3 regions of the Brevibacillus sp. WF146 genome follow, and region 3 is predicted to be linked to each of the others. Evidence: riboswitches for the same ligand, from Rfam matches in the RefSeq annotation. Region 3 holds a riboswitch; each other region holds the start of a gene.
What was found. Region 3 has a riboswitch for lysine ahead of A6764_RS17180 (aspartate kinase). Riboswitches for the same ligand answer to the same signal wherever they lie in the genome.
Positions count from the first base shown of each region.

Region 1: another riboswitch for lysine. It lies ahead of dapD (2,3,4,5-tetrahydropyridine-2,6-dicarboxylate N-acetyltransferase); the one in region 3 lies ahead of A6764_RS17180 (aspartate kinase).
Region 2: another riboswitch for lysine. It lies ahead of A6764_RS19120 (amino acid permease); the one in region 3 lies ahead of A6764_RS17180 (aspartate kinase).

Region 1 is NZ_CP109943.1:1,595,515-1,600,150, forward strand. Features, by position in the region: gene A6764_RS07830 (hypothetical protein) at 1-55, opposite strand, end outside; gene A6764_RS07835 (DUF1284 domain-containing protein) at 207-662, shown strand; gene A6764_RS07840 (hypothetical protein) at 684-914, shown strand; gene A6764_RS07845 (EcsC family protein) at 926-1,735, shown strand; gene A6764_RS07850 (GNAT family N-acetyltransferase) at 1,812-2,357, opposite strand; lysine riboswitch at 2,564-2,750, shown strand; gene dapD (2,3,4,5-tetrahydropyridine-2,6-dicarboxylate N-acetyltransferase) at 2,843-3,553, shown strand; gene A6764_RS07860 (aspartate aminotransferase family protein) at 3,570-4,636, shown strand, end outside.
Region 2 is NZ_CP109943.1:3,866,033-3,870,668, reverse strand. Features, by position in the region: gene A6764_RS19125 (aminotransferase) at 1-745, shown strand, start outside; gene A6764_RS19120 (amino acid permease) at 787-2,241, opposite strand; lysine riboswitch at 2,348-2,536, opposite strand; gene A6764_RS19115 (extracellular solute-binding protein) at 2,905-3,975, shown strand; gene A6764_RS19110 (ABC transporter ATP-binding protein) at 3,988-4,636, shown strand, end outside.
Region 3 is NZ_CP109943.1:3,461,208-3,465,843, forward strand. Features, by position in the region: gene A6764_RS17170 (succinate dehydrogenase cytochrome b558 subunit) at 1-121, opposite strand, end outside; gene A6764_RS17175 (DUF2507 domain-containing protein) at 532-978, shown strand; gene A6764_RS17180 (aspartate kinase) at 1,154-2,395, opposite strand; lysine riboswitch at 2,630-2,816, opposite strand; gene uvrC (excinuclease ABC subunit UvrC) at 2,898-4,636, opposite strand, start outside.

The DNA of each region.
Region 1 (4,636 bases), 1.9 Mb from region 3:
CGGGCGCGATGGTCGGTTCGTGCTTCGGATTGCGCTCGTCCGTCCGCTTGTCCATCGATCCTGCCTCCTTTCGCTTGGGCTGTCCCTAGCGTTTGCCAGCAGCGGGAGCATTATGCCTGTCCCGGCGGCCGCCTTGTGGAGGGATGGCGAAAGCAGTACGATAAAACCAAGGAAAGATGCCGGGTGTCGGCAGGGAGGAGGAACGTATGGAACCGATTGTGCTGCGCGGCCATCATCTGCTGTGCGTTCACGGGTTTCAGGGGATGGGGTACAGCCCCGCGTTTGTCGCCAAAATGGGGGAAATCGTCGAGCGGATCCGCGATCCCCGGCAGGATTTTCCCATTCGGGTGGTGCGGGGATTCGACGACACGTGCCAGGCGTGTCCCAACAAGGGAGCGGAACGGTGCGAAGCTTCTCCCGATTCGGAAGAGCACGTGCAGACGCTGGACTGCAACGTTTTGTCCCATCTGGGCTTGACGGCGGGAGAGGTCTACTTCAAATCGGAACTGGTGGAGCGCACCCGCCGCCTGGTGGAACCGGACGATCTGGCCTTCCTGTGCGCCGGATGCTCCTGGTACGAATACGGCGTGTGCCGCGAGGGCATCGCCCGCTTGCGCCAGACAGAGGCCGCCAGCAGGCAGGAGCGGAAAACCGCCCCATAGCCGGAAAGGAGAGAGAAAATCGTGACGGACGAAGAGCGCAGCGTATTGGAAAAGCTGGGGTTCCGGTTGGAGGACGGCGCGGTGAAACATCTCAAGCTGGGGATCGTAGAACGATGTGAGGTCTTTGAGGGATTTGCGTCTCTCGCGGAGTTGGAGGCCTTTGCAAAAGCGATGCTGCGCACCCGCTGCCGGCTAAGTAAAACGGCCGCACAGCCAGGCGGCGAGAGGCAGACGCGCGGCAAAAGGAGATGAGTGGAGTCAGCATGGAGACCAGAGAGATGCTCTTGCGGGCGTTGAACGAAGTGGAAGCGTGGGAACGGGATCAGAAGGACCTGTGGTTCTGGGAAAAGCTGGGTCGGCTGCCGTTTGTGCTTTTGGACCGCGTTACGCCCGCCGTCGTCAGGGAGAAGCTGGGGACGGCTGTCGATGAAATGGCCGCCTTTCTGGAGCAGGGGGGTACCTATCTGGTAAGCGACGAGTCGGTGTATGCGCGGTTCCAGGAGGCCCAGCCGGGAACGGGACGGCCCAAGCAGGAGGACGTCAAGAGATTGCCGCTGGTCACCATGGACAAGGTGGCAGCGGAAATGGTGGCATCCCGCGCCGCGTTTGCCACGGTGCAGGGAGCGACAACGGGGTTTGGCGGGCTGTTCACCCTGGCGATCGACGTCCCGCTGCTGTTGGGCACCTCGCTCAAGGTGCTGCAGGAGATGGCGCTCTGTTACGGATACCGCCCCGAGGAGAAGCGGGAGCGGCTGTTCATCGTCAAATGCCTGCAGTTTGCCTCTTCCGACATCGTCGGCAAGCGGGCGATCCTGGAGGAGCTTTCCCGCTTTGACGAGCCCGAAAGACAGCGGGATGTCATCGCCCAACTGCAGGGCTGGCGGGAAGTGGTGGTGACGTACACGGAAAACTTCGGCTGGAAAAAGCTGTTTCAGATGGTGCCGGTGGCGGGCATGCTGTTTGGCGCTTACCTGAACCGCTCCACCGTGCAGGATGTGGCGGAAACGGGCCGGATGCTGTACCGCAAGCGGCGGATTCTGGAGCGGCTGCGGCAGGAGGAAGCCGGAGCCTGACGGGCAGGATGTCCCGCGCACTCCGGCTTTCCCCGCTGCCTGAGCAGCACAGGACAGGCCGCGTGATTTCGGCTATTTAAGTCCACTCCTCGCGCGTGATCGCGAAGATCAGGTGGTCTTCCCAAACGCCGTTGATCTGCAGATACCGAAGCGACAGCCCTTCCCGGCGGAAACCGGTCTTTTCCAGCACGCGGATGGAGGCCCCGTTGCGAGGCATGACCGCCGCCTGTACGCGGTGCAGCCCGGCTTCCGCGAACGCGAATCGCAGCGCCTGCCGGACGGCCTGCGTCATGCAGCCGCGGCCGCTAAGGGACTGGTCGAGATAATAGCCCATGGTGGCGTTTTGCCAGGCGCCCCGGACGACGTTGGAAAGGTTGACGCGGCCGATCAGCTCGTCGTTCTCCCGCAGAAAAACGCCAAAGGCGTAGGCGGTTCCCGCCGCGAAGTCGCGCTCGGCAGCCGCCAACTGCTCCCGCTGTCCCTCCAGGGTGAGAAACGACGCGGGGCGGATCGGTTCAAACGGTTGAAAAAACGCCTGATTGCGGACGCGCAGCGCCAACATGGCCGGCGCGTCTTCCGCCGTCAGGGGGCGGATGTACACGCTTTGTGCCAGCGAAGACATGGAGCGGTCCTCCTTTTCTCCGGACGGAATCTGGGGACCGTCAGTGTACCACGTTTGCGGCCGCCTGAAAAGACGGTCCCGGCAGATTGCGCCAGGACCGTATGGATGCGGACGCGCACCGCTCCTCCGCTACGCCAGCGACTTTCCATTCAGAGGTTGCCACCCGGGGAGGATTTTGATAGAGTAAAAGGAAATTCAATAGCGTATCAACAAATAGAGGTGCGCTGCGGAAGAGTACGTCTTGCCATACAAACGCGGGGGGCGTGGAAAGACGGAAAGGCCAAGGCGCCGAAGTTCTGGCCGTACCCCTCGGACGGCGAGGGCTGGGGTTCCCGTGAACAACGGTCGCCCTGTCATGAAAGGCACGGCCTTTCGTGGAGCGCTATTTACGGTTTGCTTTCAGGGATCAAAAAGCAATGAGGATAGCGTCTGCACTCATTGCTTTTTCTACATTTCCACATACAGTGTCATGGAGGAGATTCACAGTGAACATGATGGATGCGCATGAAATTATCTCGTTTATCCAAAAAAGCGAAAAGAAAACGCCGGTGAAGGTATACCTGAAAGGAGACCTGGACGGCATCGATTTCGGCGCAAACGCCAAAACGTTTATCAGCAACGGCACGGGCGTGGTCTTCGGCGAATGGAAGGAAATCGAGCCGGTGCTGCAACAGCATAAGGACAAAATCGCCGATTACGTGGTGGAAAGCGACCGCCGCAACTCCGCCATCCCGCTTCTGGACACGAAAGGCATCCAGGCGCGCATCGAGCCGGGCGCGATCATCCGCGACCAGGTGAGCATCGGCAACAACGCCGTGATCATGATGGGGGCGGTGATCAACATCGGCGCCGTCATCGGCGAAGGCACGATGATCGACATGAACGTGGTCGTCGGCGGACGCGGCACCATCGGGAAAAACTGCCACATCGGCGCCGGTGCGGTGATCGCAGGCGTAATCGAACCGCCGTCCGCGCAGCCTGTCGTGATTGAAGACGACGTGGTGGTCGGCGCCAATGCGGTGATTCTGGAAGGCGTTCGCGTCGGCAAAGGTTCCGTCGTGGCCGCCGGCGCGGTCGTCATCGAGGACGTTCCGCCGAACGTGGTCGTGGCCGGCACTCCGGCGCGCATCATCAAACAGATCGACGAAAAAACACGCTCCAAGACGGAGATCAAGCAGGAGCTGCGGCAGCTGTAGGAGCGTGAGTGAAAAGATGGCTACGGACTGGCGTTCGCTCGACGAACAGTACATTGTCTCGACGTACAAACGGCTGCCGATCGCAATCGCCAAAGGAGAGGGCAATTACCTGTACGACACCGACGGCCGGGCGTATCTGGACCTGTTTACCGGACTGGCCGTCAACGTGCTGGGCCACTCCCATCCGCGGATTGTCCAGGCGCTCCGGGAGCAGGGCGAGCGGTTTCTGCACATCTCCAACGTCTTTCTCAACCCGCCGGCGATCCGGCTGGCGCAGCGGCTGATCGACAACACCATCCCCGGCAAGGTCTTTTTCTCCAACTCCGGGGCGGAGGCGACGGAAGCGGCGATCAAGCTGATCCACAAATGGACGAAAGCGGAGGGGGCCGGCCGGACGGGGATCGCCGTCCTGCGCAACAGCTTTCATGGGCGCACGCTGGGGGCGGTGCGGCTGACGCGGCAGCCCCACGTCTATCAGGATTTTCCCCAGCCCGACTTTCCCGTCTACGAGCTGGATGCAGAAGACGCGGAACAGCTTCGCGCGGTCTGCCGGAGCGAGAAGCCGGCGGCCCTCCTGATGGAGCCGGTGCTCGGCTCCGGCGGCGTGGTGCCGCTCTCCGAAGCGTTTCTGCGGGAAGCGGAGGCGATCTGTCGGGAAGAGGGCGTGCTGTTTGCTATGGATGAAATCCAGACCGGCATGGGCCGTACGGGCCGTCTGTTCGCGTATCAGCACGCCGGAGTGACGCCCGATTTGATCCTGTTTGCCAAAGGAGTGGGCGGGGGCCTGCCGCTCGGCGGGGTGATCGCCGGCCAACGGCTGATGAATCTGTTTAAGCCGGGGGATCACGGCACGACCTTTGCGCCCTCGCCGCTCTCCGCCGCGCTGGGCAACGCGGTGCTGGACGAATTGCTCGACCCGGCCTTCCGCGCCCATGTGAGCGACGTGATCGGCTACCTGTGGGGACGTCTGGAAGAGCTGAGACAGCGCCTGCCGGAGCAGCTTCAGGCGCTGCGCGGCAAAGGCATGATGGTGGGCATTCCTCTGCACGCGACGCCCGAAGAAGCGGCCCGGCTGCAGCAAAA
Region 2 (4,636 bases), 400 kb from region 3:
TTTGCACACGCGCGCGGAGCAGTCGTTCAAGCTGACGCCGGAGGAGCTGGAGGCGCACATCACGCCGCGCACCAAGGCGATCATCTTCTGCTACCCGAACAATCCGACCGGCAGCACGATGTCGGCGGAGGAGTGGAAGCGGCTGCTGCCGATACTCGTAAAGCACGATCTGCTGGTCATCTCCGACGAGATTTACGCGGAGCTGAGCTATGGCCGCAGGCATGAGAGCATCGCCGCCCTGCCCGGGATGAAGGACCGGACGATCCTGATCTCCGGTTTTTCCAAAGCGTTCGCGATGACGGGCTGGCGCCTCGGCTACGTCTGCGCGCCGGCGGACCTGCTCGGCGGCATGCTGAAAATTCACCAGTACACCATGCTCTGCGCGCCGGTGATGGCGCAGATGGCCGCCCTGGAGGCGCTGCGGCATGGTCAGGCGGACATGGAGCAGATGGTGGAAAGCTACCGGCAGCGGCGCAATTTCGTCGTGCAGGGATTCCAGGAGATCGGCCTGGCCTGCCACGAGCCGGAAGGGGCGTTTTACGCGTTTCCCTCGCTGGCGTCCACCGGGCTGGACGCCAGCGAGTTTGCCGAGCGGCTGCTGATGGAGGAAAAGGTGGCCGTGGTGCCGGGCGACGTGTTTGGCGACAGCGGCAGAGGGCACATCCGCTGCTCCTACGCCACCTCCCTGGATCAGCTCCGAAAGGCGCTGGAGCGGATGGGGCGCTTTGTGCAGAGATTGTCGTGAAAAAGGAAAGGCCGGGGAATCCCCGGCCTTTGCCTCACGTATTAGTTGGATACAGTTGTCTCGTCAGTGGAGAAATCCACTTCCCGCAGCGGCACCACTTTCGTCTTTTTCACGGCCTTGTAGCCGAGCCAGACGATCAGAAACAGCGGCAGGCCGATGTACGACACGAGAATGCCGTTCCAGTCGATCGTCTCCCCGGTGAAGGCGGTGTAGTTTTGGCCGAGGATGACGAAGCAGCAGACGACAAATGCGAAGATCGGGCCGAACGGGAACCACTTCGCCCGGTATGGCAGTTGGTTCAGGTCGCGGCCTTGGGCTGCGTACGCCTTGCGGAAGCGGTAGTGGCTGATCGCGATGCCCAGCCAGGCGATAAACCCGGACATCCCGGAGGCGTTGAGCAGCCACATGTAGACGGCGCCGTCGCCAAACAGGGAGGCGAGAAACGCGAGCATCCCGATGCTGGCGGTCAGCAGCAGCGCATTGACCGGAACGCCCCGCTTGTTTACCTTGCTGAACAGCTTGGGCGCCTTGCCTTCTTTGGCCAGCATCCACAGCATGCGGGTGGAGGCGTACATGCCGGAGTTGCCCGCCGACAGGACGGAGGTCAGGATGACGGCGTTCATCACCGACGCGGCGAAGGCGAGACCGGCCTTTTGAAACACCAGCGTAAACGGGCTGATCGCGATGTTCTCGATGTCGCCGTTGACCAGGTTGGGGTTGTCGTACGGGATCAAGAGCCCGATCACGATGATCGCCAGAATGTAGAACAGCAGGATGCGCCAAAACACCTGCTTGATCGCTTTCGGCACGTTTTTGGCGGGATTTTCGCTTTCTCCCGCGGCAATCCCGACCAGTTCCGTCCCCTGGAAGGAGAAGCCGGCGATCATGAAGACGCCGAGCATCGCCATGAAGCCGCCGTTGAACGGCGCTTCGCCGACGGTAAAGTTGCGGAAGCCGACCGCTTCGCCGCCCATGATGCCGAGGATCATCAACAGGCCGATGATGATGAAGAGGATGACGGTCGCCACCTTGATCAGGGAAAACCAGTATTCCGATTCTCCGTATCCTTTTACGGACAAATAATTAAGACCAAACATGAGAGCGAGGAACAGGGCGCTCCACAGGATGGACGGCGTGTCGGGGAACCAGTACTTCATGATCAAGGCCCCGGCCGACAGCTCGACGGCGATGGTGATGGCCCAGTTGTACCAGTAGTTCCACCCCAGCGCAAAACCGAGGGACGGATCGACGAACTTCGTCGCGTACGTGGAAAACGAACCGGAGACGGGAAGAAAAGCCGCCATCTCGCCCAAGCTGGTCATCAGGAAGTAGACCATCAGGCTGATGGCCGCGTAGGCGGCCAGCGCGCCGCCCGGACCGGCGGAGTGGATGGAGCCGCCGCTCGCCAAAAACAGCCCCGTGCCGATGGAGCCGCCGATGGCGATCATGGTCAGGTGTCGGGCCTTGAGGCCCCGCTGCAGTTGATTGGATTCCATGCGTGCATGCACGACCTTTCTGATGAAATAGTCGGAAGGAAGGTCGGACATAAAAAATACCGCCACAACGAACAGGGCGGTATTGTTACATCCCCACCAAGCCTTCGTTGAAGATAGCACACCACGTTTGCCCGGCTCGCAAACGTGACAGTTCTGCCCCTTTCGGGTACAGCCCCAGCCCGTGTGCCCAGAGAATGCACAGCGGACTTCGGCGGCTTTTCCCTCCTCTGGAGTCATCGATCTTCTCTGGATCTCGTGCCAGAATCATATAAAAGCCGCGACCTCTATCCTCATCGTATTTGATGAGGATAATCTATGCAGTTATGTTATGGTTCAAGTATATAGAAAAACGGGGCAAAATCAAGGGCAAAATTTGTAAGATGCCCGTGCGTCTCGTGACCGTGACCGGAGACTCCAGCAGTCCGACTTGTCTGAAAAATTTGAGCGTTTTCATTGACAGAAAGAAATGGATCTGGTTATACTTGAAGAAACGTTGATCGGATAGCATATTTTCCCATACGGTTAGGCGGAGAAACGGAGAAAACCCTTACCCGTAAACACACTCCCAAGGGGATGTGTTTATCTACGTGAGGGTTTTTCTTTTTCTCCTGCCAAACTGTTTGACTATTCGATCAACAATAAATAGAAAGAGGGGTCTGACGCATGTTGAAAAAATGGATGAACGTCGCAGCCACGGCCGTTCTGCTCTCCACTGTCGCCCTGGCGGGGTGCTCCTCCGGCGAAGAGGCTTCGCCCGGCGGCACACCGGCAGGGAACGGATCGGCGGGAGCGAAGGAACTGGGACCAATCGCGCTCTATTCGCCGGAGACGCCGGATATGACCAAAGAGATCGGGCTCAATTTTGAAAAGGCTTACAAAGGGTCCTCCATCAACGTGCAGTACGCCGGGACCAACGTGCTGGTCAACCGCATGATCGCGGAAAAAGATAACCCGCAGGGCGACGTCTGGTACGGCGGCGGCGGATTCCTGCCGTTCGAGGCGGCCAAGGACAAGGACATCATCACATCGTATACGCCGGAAGCGATCAAGGATTGGCCGGAAGTGCGGGACGGCATCAAACTCCGCGACAAGGACTGGAAGTGGATCGGCGCGGAGGTGTTCGTGCTCGGGTTCGCCTACAACAGCGACCTGGTGAAGCCGGAAGAGGCGCCGAAAACCTGGGATGACCTGCTCGATCCCAAATGGAAAGGCAAAATCCAGATGCCCAACCCGGCCGCGTCCGGCACCGCGACCCTCACTGTGCTGAGCCAACTGATGGCCCGCGGCGAAGAGCAGGGCTGGGATTACTTCAAAAAGCTGGTGGAACAGATGAGCGCCATGCCCGACTCCGGCTCCGCTCCTTCCAAAGCGGTCGCCAAAGGGGAGGCACACATTGCGATCGCCTTTGACTTCATGGCGTACGAGATGAAGGCCAAGGGGGAGAAAATCGATTTCATCGTGCCGGACAAGACGCCGGTCATCGTCAACCCGGTGTCGCTGGTGAAGGACGGCCCGAACCCCGACGGCGGCAAGGCGCTGATTGACTACCTGCTGTCCAAGGAAGGGCAGCAGACGCTGGCCAACTGGTACCACATCCCGATCTCCAAAGAAGTGGAGTCGAAAACGCCGCTTACCCTGGAAAAAGTCATCCCGCACGCGCAGGAGCTGGACGTCGACTGGGTCGTGAACAACTACGACCGGGTGCGCAGCGAGTGGCGGCAAAAATTCCAGTAAGGAGGCTCTTGGATGGGGTCGGTTCGAATCGAACACTTGCATAAACAATTCAACGGAATCACTGCTTTGGAAGACGTCAATCTGGAGATTCGCGAGGGCGAATTCTTCGCCCTTCTGGGCCCTTCCGGCTGCGGAAAAACGACGACCATGCGCTGTGTGGCCGGTTTTGAAAGCCCCACCGCGGGAAAGATTTTCATCGGGGAGCGGGATGTGAGCCATGTGCCCGCCAACCAGCGGAACTGCGGCATGGTGTTTCAGAGCTACGCGCTGTTCCCCCATCTCAGCGTGTTTGAAAACGTCGCCTACAGCCTGCAGGTGCGCCGCTTTTACCAGGGCGGCCTGGGCACGAAGCTGTCCGTGCTGGCCCACATGCTCAACCGCAAGCTGGGGAAAGTGGACAAGGACACCGAAAAAAAGGTGCGCGACGCCCTTGATTTCGTCGAACTGGGCCACCTCGCCGACCGCCTGCCCGGACAGTTGTCCGGCGGCCAGCAGCAGCGCGTGGCGCTGGCCCGGGCGCTGATCATGGAGCCGGCCGTCCTGCTGATGGACGAGCCGCTGTCCAACCTGGACAAGAAGCTGCGCAACAGCATGCGCGTCACCATTCGGCGCATCCAGCAGAAAGTGGGGATCACGACGATCTTTGTGACCCACGACCAGG
Region 3 (4,636 bases):
CTTCCGGTCCCCGGGTTGCCTGATAGTTCGCTGTCAAGTGGAACAAGAGGAACAGCCCGATTGGGAACAAACCGAGAAGAGAATGCAGCTTGTGGTTCAGAAAGCTATGGCCTTTTGCCATACAATGGTCCCCCTTTCAATTGTAAGTAGCGTTCTTTGGTAAATCTTTTCCCCACTATCCTAACCCATTGCCCCGCCGGTTAGACATAAACCGCAGCAGCCTGCCGTCCCTGCCGCACGGCTTGGCAAATTGTGTCGGAAAACGGAAAAAAGTTGGGCAAAACGTTGAACCACAACCAATTGTACTCCTGTCTTCTAGGAGCGTCAAGACAGTGAATAGACTAATTCCATTGTTGGATTACACGTATCAATGGTCCGATTTTTCTATGAATCTGTCATAGACACGGCCGCTCTCTCATAGTCTGGTACCAAACAGGTTGACCAATCGGCTGCAAAAGACCGGCGTCCGCAGGAGGGTCCGACAGCGGACAAGCTATCGCGCGGCCTGCAGCCGGGAAGGAGGATCGCGAAATGAAAGAACCGGATCAACTGGGAGCCCTGCTGCCTTCCCGCGTCATCGCCGATATCGAGCGCATCCACATGCCCTATCTTGGCTATCACTTGCTGCGGGAGCACCTCACCCGCACGCTGCTGGGCGAAAGCGAACCGCCCATTCTCCACTGGCTGGGAAAGGAAATGGGGCGGCAGATTCCCATCCGCTCCGCCAACGGCCTGGTGTTTCCCTTTATCCGCCTGGGGCTGGGCAAACTGGACCTGCTGGAAGACGGGGAGCGGCAGCTTCGTTATCGCCTGACCCATACCATCTATCGCTACATGTCGCCCGACCGGATCAACCGTTCCCTCTCCCTGGAGTGCGGCATCATCGCCGGCGCTGTCGGCCGCTGGAAGGAGCAGGAGACGGAAGCCCGGATGGAGGCGGAGGAGACGAGCAGTGTCCTGATCACGGTCCGCTGGTAAGGTCTTGCCGGGACGGGTACGGGCCGGACGGACAGGATTCGGACGGTGAGGCAACGTATCGCCGCCGCAAAAAGATTTCCCCGTAAAAAATCCTCCCGTAAAAAATCCCCCCCTTTTTCCGCGGCGAAAAAAGGGGGAGGCAGCATGTGGCGTCGCTATTGGTTTGTCAGTCGGGTTACACCCCGTGCACGACCGCTGTTTCCGCCACGTCGAGGCCGTATGCGGTGTGCAGGCTGCGCACGGCCCGCTCGGTGTGTTCCGCCGGGATGACGCAGGAGACCTTGATGTCGGACGTGGAGACCATTTTGATCGTGATCTCCTGCTCGGCCAGCACGCGGAACATCTCGGCGGCCACGCCCGGATTGTGTACCATGCCGGCTCCGACAATCGAGACCTTGGACAGGCCCTCTTCGTACTCCACTTTTTCAAAGCCGAGCTGATCCCGGTGGGCGTTCAGCGTGTCGAGCGTCTTTTTCAGGTCGCTCCCCGCCACCGTGAAGGAAATGTTGGTCACGGCCGCGTCGTACGAGCTTTGGATGATGATGTCCACGTTCACCTGGTGATCCGCCAGCGTGTTGAACAGACGGGACAGCGTGCCCACGCGCGCGGCCATTCCCACAACCGTCACCTTTGCGACGTCTTCGTCGTGGGCGACGCCGCTTACTACTCTTCCTGTTTCCATATGCGCAACCTCCTCTACGTACGTGCCTTCTTCTGTCGTAAAGCTGGAGCGGACGACCAGCCGGACCTTGTGGGTCTTGGCCGCCTCCACCGAGCGCGGATGCAGCACGCCCGCCCCCAGGTTGGCCAGTTCCAGCATTTCGTCATAGGAAATGCTGTCCAGCTTGCTCGCCGTCGGAACCACACGCGGGTCGGCGGTGTATACGCCGGCCACGTCTGTGAAAATTTCGCATTTGTCCGCGTTGAGGCTGGCTGCCAGTGCCACCGCGGACGTGTCCGAACCGCCGCGGCCCAGCGTGGTGATCTCGCCCGCTTCGCTGACTCCCTGGAATCCAGCCACGATGACGACCCGGCCGCGCGCCAGCTCCTTCCGAATCCGTTCCGTCTCGATATGGGTGATCCGCGCCTTGCCGTGGATCGATTCGGTCGTCACTCCCGCCTGCCAGCCCGTCAGGGAAATGGCGTCATACCCTTTTTGGTGCAGCGCCATCGCCAAAAGCGCAATCGACACCTGCTCGCCTGTCGCCAGCAGCATGTCCATCTCCCGCTCCGACGGGTAGGGGGAAATCTGTTTGGCCATGTCCACCAGCACGTCCGTGGACTTGCCCATCGCCGACACGACGACGACCATGTCGTGTCCCGCTTCCTTATATTGTATAATCCGGTCCGCTACTTTCATAATCCGTTCGATGGTACCTACGGAGGTGCCTCCGTATTTATGCACGATCAACCCCATGCGGCTTCTCTCCCTTTTCCTATTCAACATGATTTCTCGTTTGATTCTTCTCTGTCAGGCCATCTTCGTTCCATTTTCTGTTGGAACATGCCGTTTTTCTCACTCTTGCAAAAAAGGCAGCGACGAGGATACACCTGTCACTGCCTGCCAGTTCGACATACCGGTTCCTCCTTCCCTTGACCACGTGAACAGTTGAGCATGACGGAACACACCCTGTTCCATCCTCAACCGACATCGTGAGATAGCTCTCCATCCGGCAACGGGTGATTGCGCGGATGACAGTCCTGCGCTTGTTCAACGCAGGCCCAGCACGGAGGAAGCGGGCCTTTCTCCGTACTTCGGCGAATTCCCCTTTCCCGTACCCGTCACAGATGCCCGATCTCAGGGAGGTACTCATGGTTTTCGCGCCTCTACCTCACTCCAAACGGGAAGTGAGGCTTGTTATGCTGTTTGTATGGGATTATACCATGAAGCCGCCTCGGGTTCAACGACCTTTTTGGCGTTACGTTTCCATCTGCCGAAGATGGCGGATAATCTCGCGGGCCAGCTTGTCGCCGATACCGATCTGCCGGAAGTCCTCCACCGTCGCTTCTCGCATCTTTTTCAGCGAGCCAAAATGCTGGAACAACAGCTTGCGCCGCTTTTCGCCGACACCGGGAATCTCGTCCAGCCGGGACGAGAGCATCGTCCTGCTGCGCGCCTGCCGGTGAAACGTGATGGCAAAGCGGTGCACCTCGTCCTGGATCCGCTGCAGCAGGTAAAACTCGTAGCTGTCCCGGCGAAGCTCCACCGGTTCCGGCGGATCGCCGTAGAGCAGTTGGGCCGTCCGGTGCTTTTCGTCCTTGGCCAGGCCGCAGACGGGGATGTAGAGCCCCAGCTCGTTTTCCAGCACGTCCATCGCCGCGCTGATCTGCCCTTTGCCGCCGTCGATGACGATCAGGTCGGGCAGCGGCTGGTTTTCCTTCAGTAGGCGGGTGTAGCGGCGGCGGATCACTTCCCGCATCGCCCCGTAGTCGTCCGGCCCCTCGACGCTTTTGATCTTGAATTTGCGGTACTCTTTCTTGTCCGGCCGGCCGTCGGTAAAGACGACCATCGCGGACACCGGTTCCGTGCCCTGAATGTTGGAGTTGTCAAACGCCTCGATGCGGTGCGGCGTGCCAATTCCGAGCACGTGCCCCAGATTGTGCACCGCCTGGATCGTCCGCGCATCGTCCTTGGACATCAGCGCAAACTTTTCCTGCAGGGCTATCCGCGCGTTTTCGGAGGCCATCTGCACCAGTTCCCGCTTTTTGCCCCGCTTGGGCACGTACACCTTGACGCCCAGCCACTCCGCCAACAGCTCCGGCTCGCTCTGCTCTGGCAGCAAAATTTCCTTGGGCAGTGCGTTCTGCTTGTCGTAGTAAAACTGGGTGACGTAGGACATAAAGTCCTCCGCCTCGTCGCCGTAGTACGGAAACGACGTCGTCTCCCGCTCGATCATCTTTCCCTGCCGCATGTAGAAAATCTGGACGCACATCCAGCCCTTGTCGACGGCAAAGCCGATGATGTCACGGTCCACCGTGTCGGTAAAGGTTACCTTCTGCTTCTCCATCACGGCTTCGATGCTGCGGATCTGGTCGCGAAGCTCCTTGGCCCGCTCAAACTCCATGTTTTCCGCCGCCTGCAGCATCTTTTCCGTCAGCTCCCGCTTCACCTCCTCGTGACCGCCGTCGAGAAAGCGGCAGATCTCTTCCACCAGCCGCTGGTTCTCTTCCGCGGGTACCTCATGGACGCAGGGAGCCAGGCACTGCCCCAGATGGTAGTACAGACAGACCTGCTTCGGCAGCGTTTTGCACTTGCGCAGCGGGTAGAGGCGGTCCAGCAGCTTCTTTACCTCGGATGCCGCCCCCGCGTTGGCGTAGGGACCAAAATAACGCGCCTTGTCCTTGACCACCTTGCGGGTGATTTCCAGGCGCGGATGTTTTTCGTTGGTGATCTTGATGTACGGATAGGTTTTGTCGTCCTTCAGCATCACGTTGTAGCGCGGATTGTGCTGCTTGATCAGGTTGCACTCCAAAATCAGCGCTTCGATCGCCGAGGAGACAACGATGTATTCAAAGTCGGCAATTTCGCTGACCAATAACTGCGTCTTGCCGTCGTGACTGCCCGTAAAGTAGGAACGGACGCGGTTCTTCAGCACCTTGGCCTTGCCCACGTAGATGATGTCTCCGTCCTTGTTTTTCATCAGGTAGCAGCCCGGCT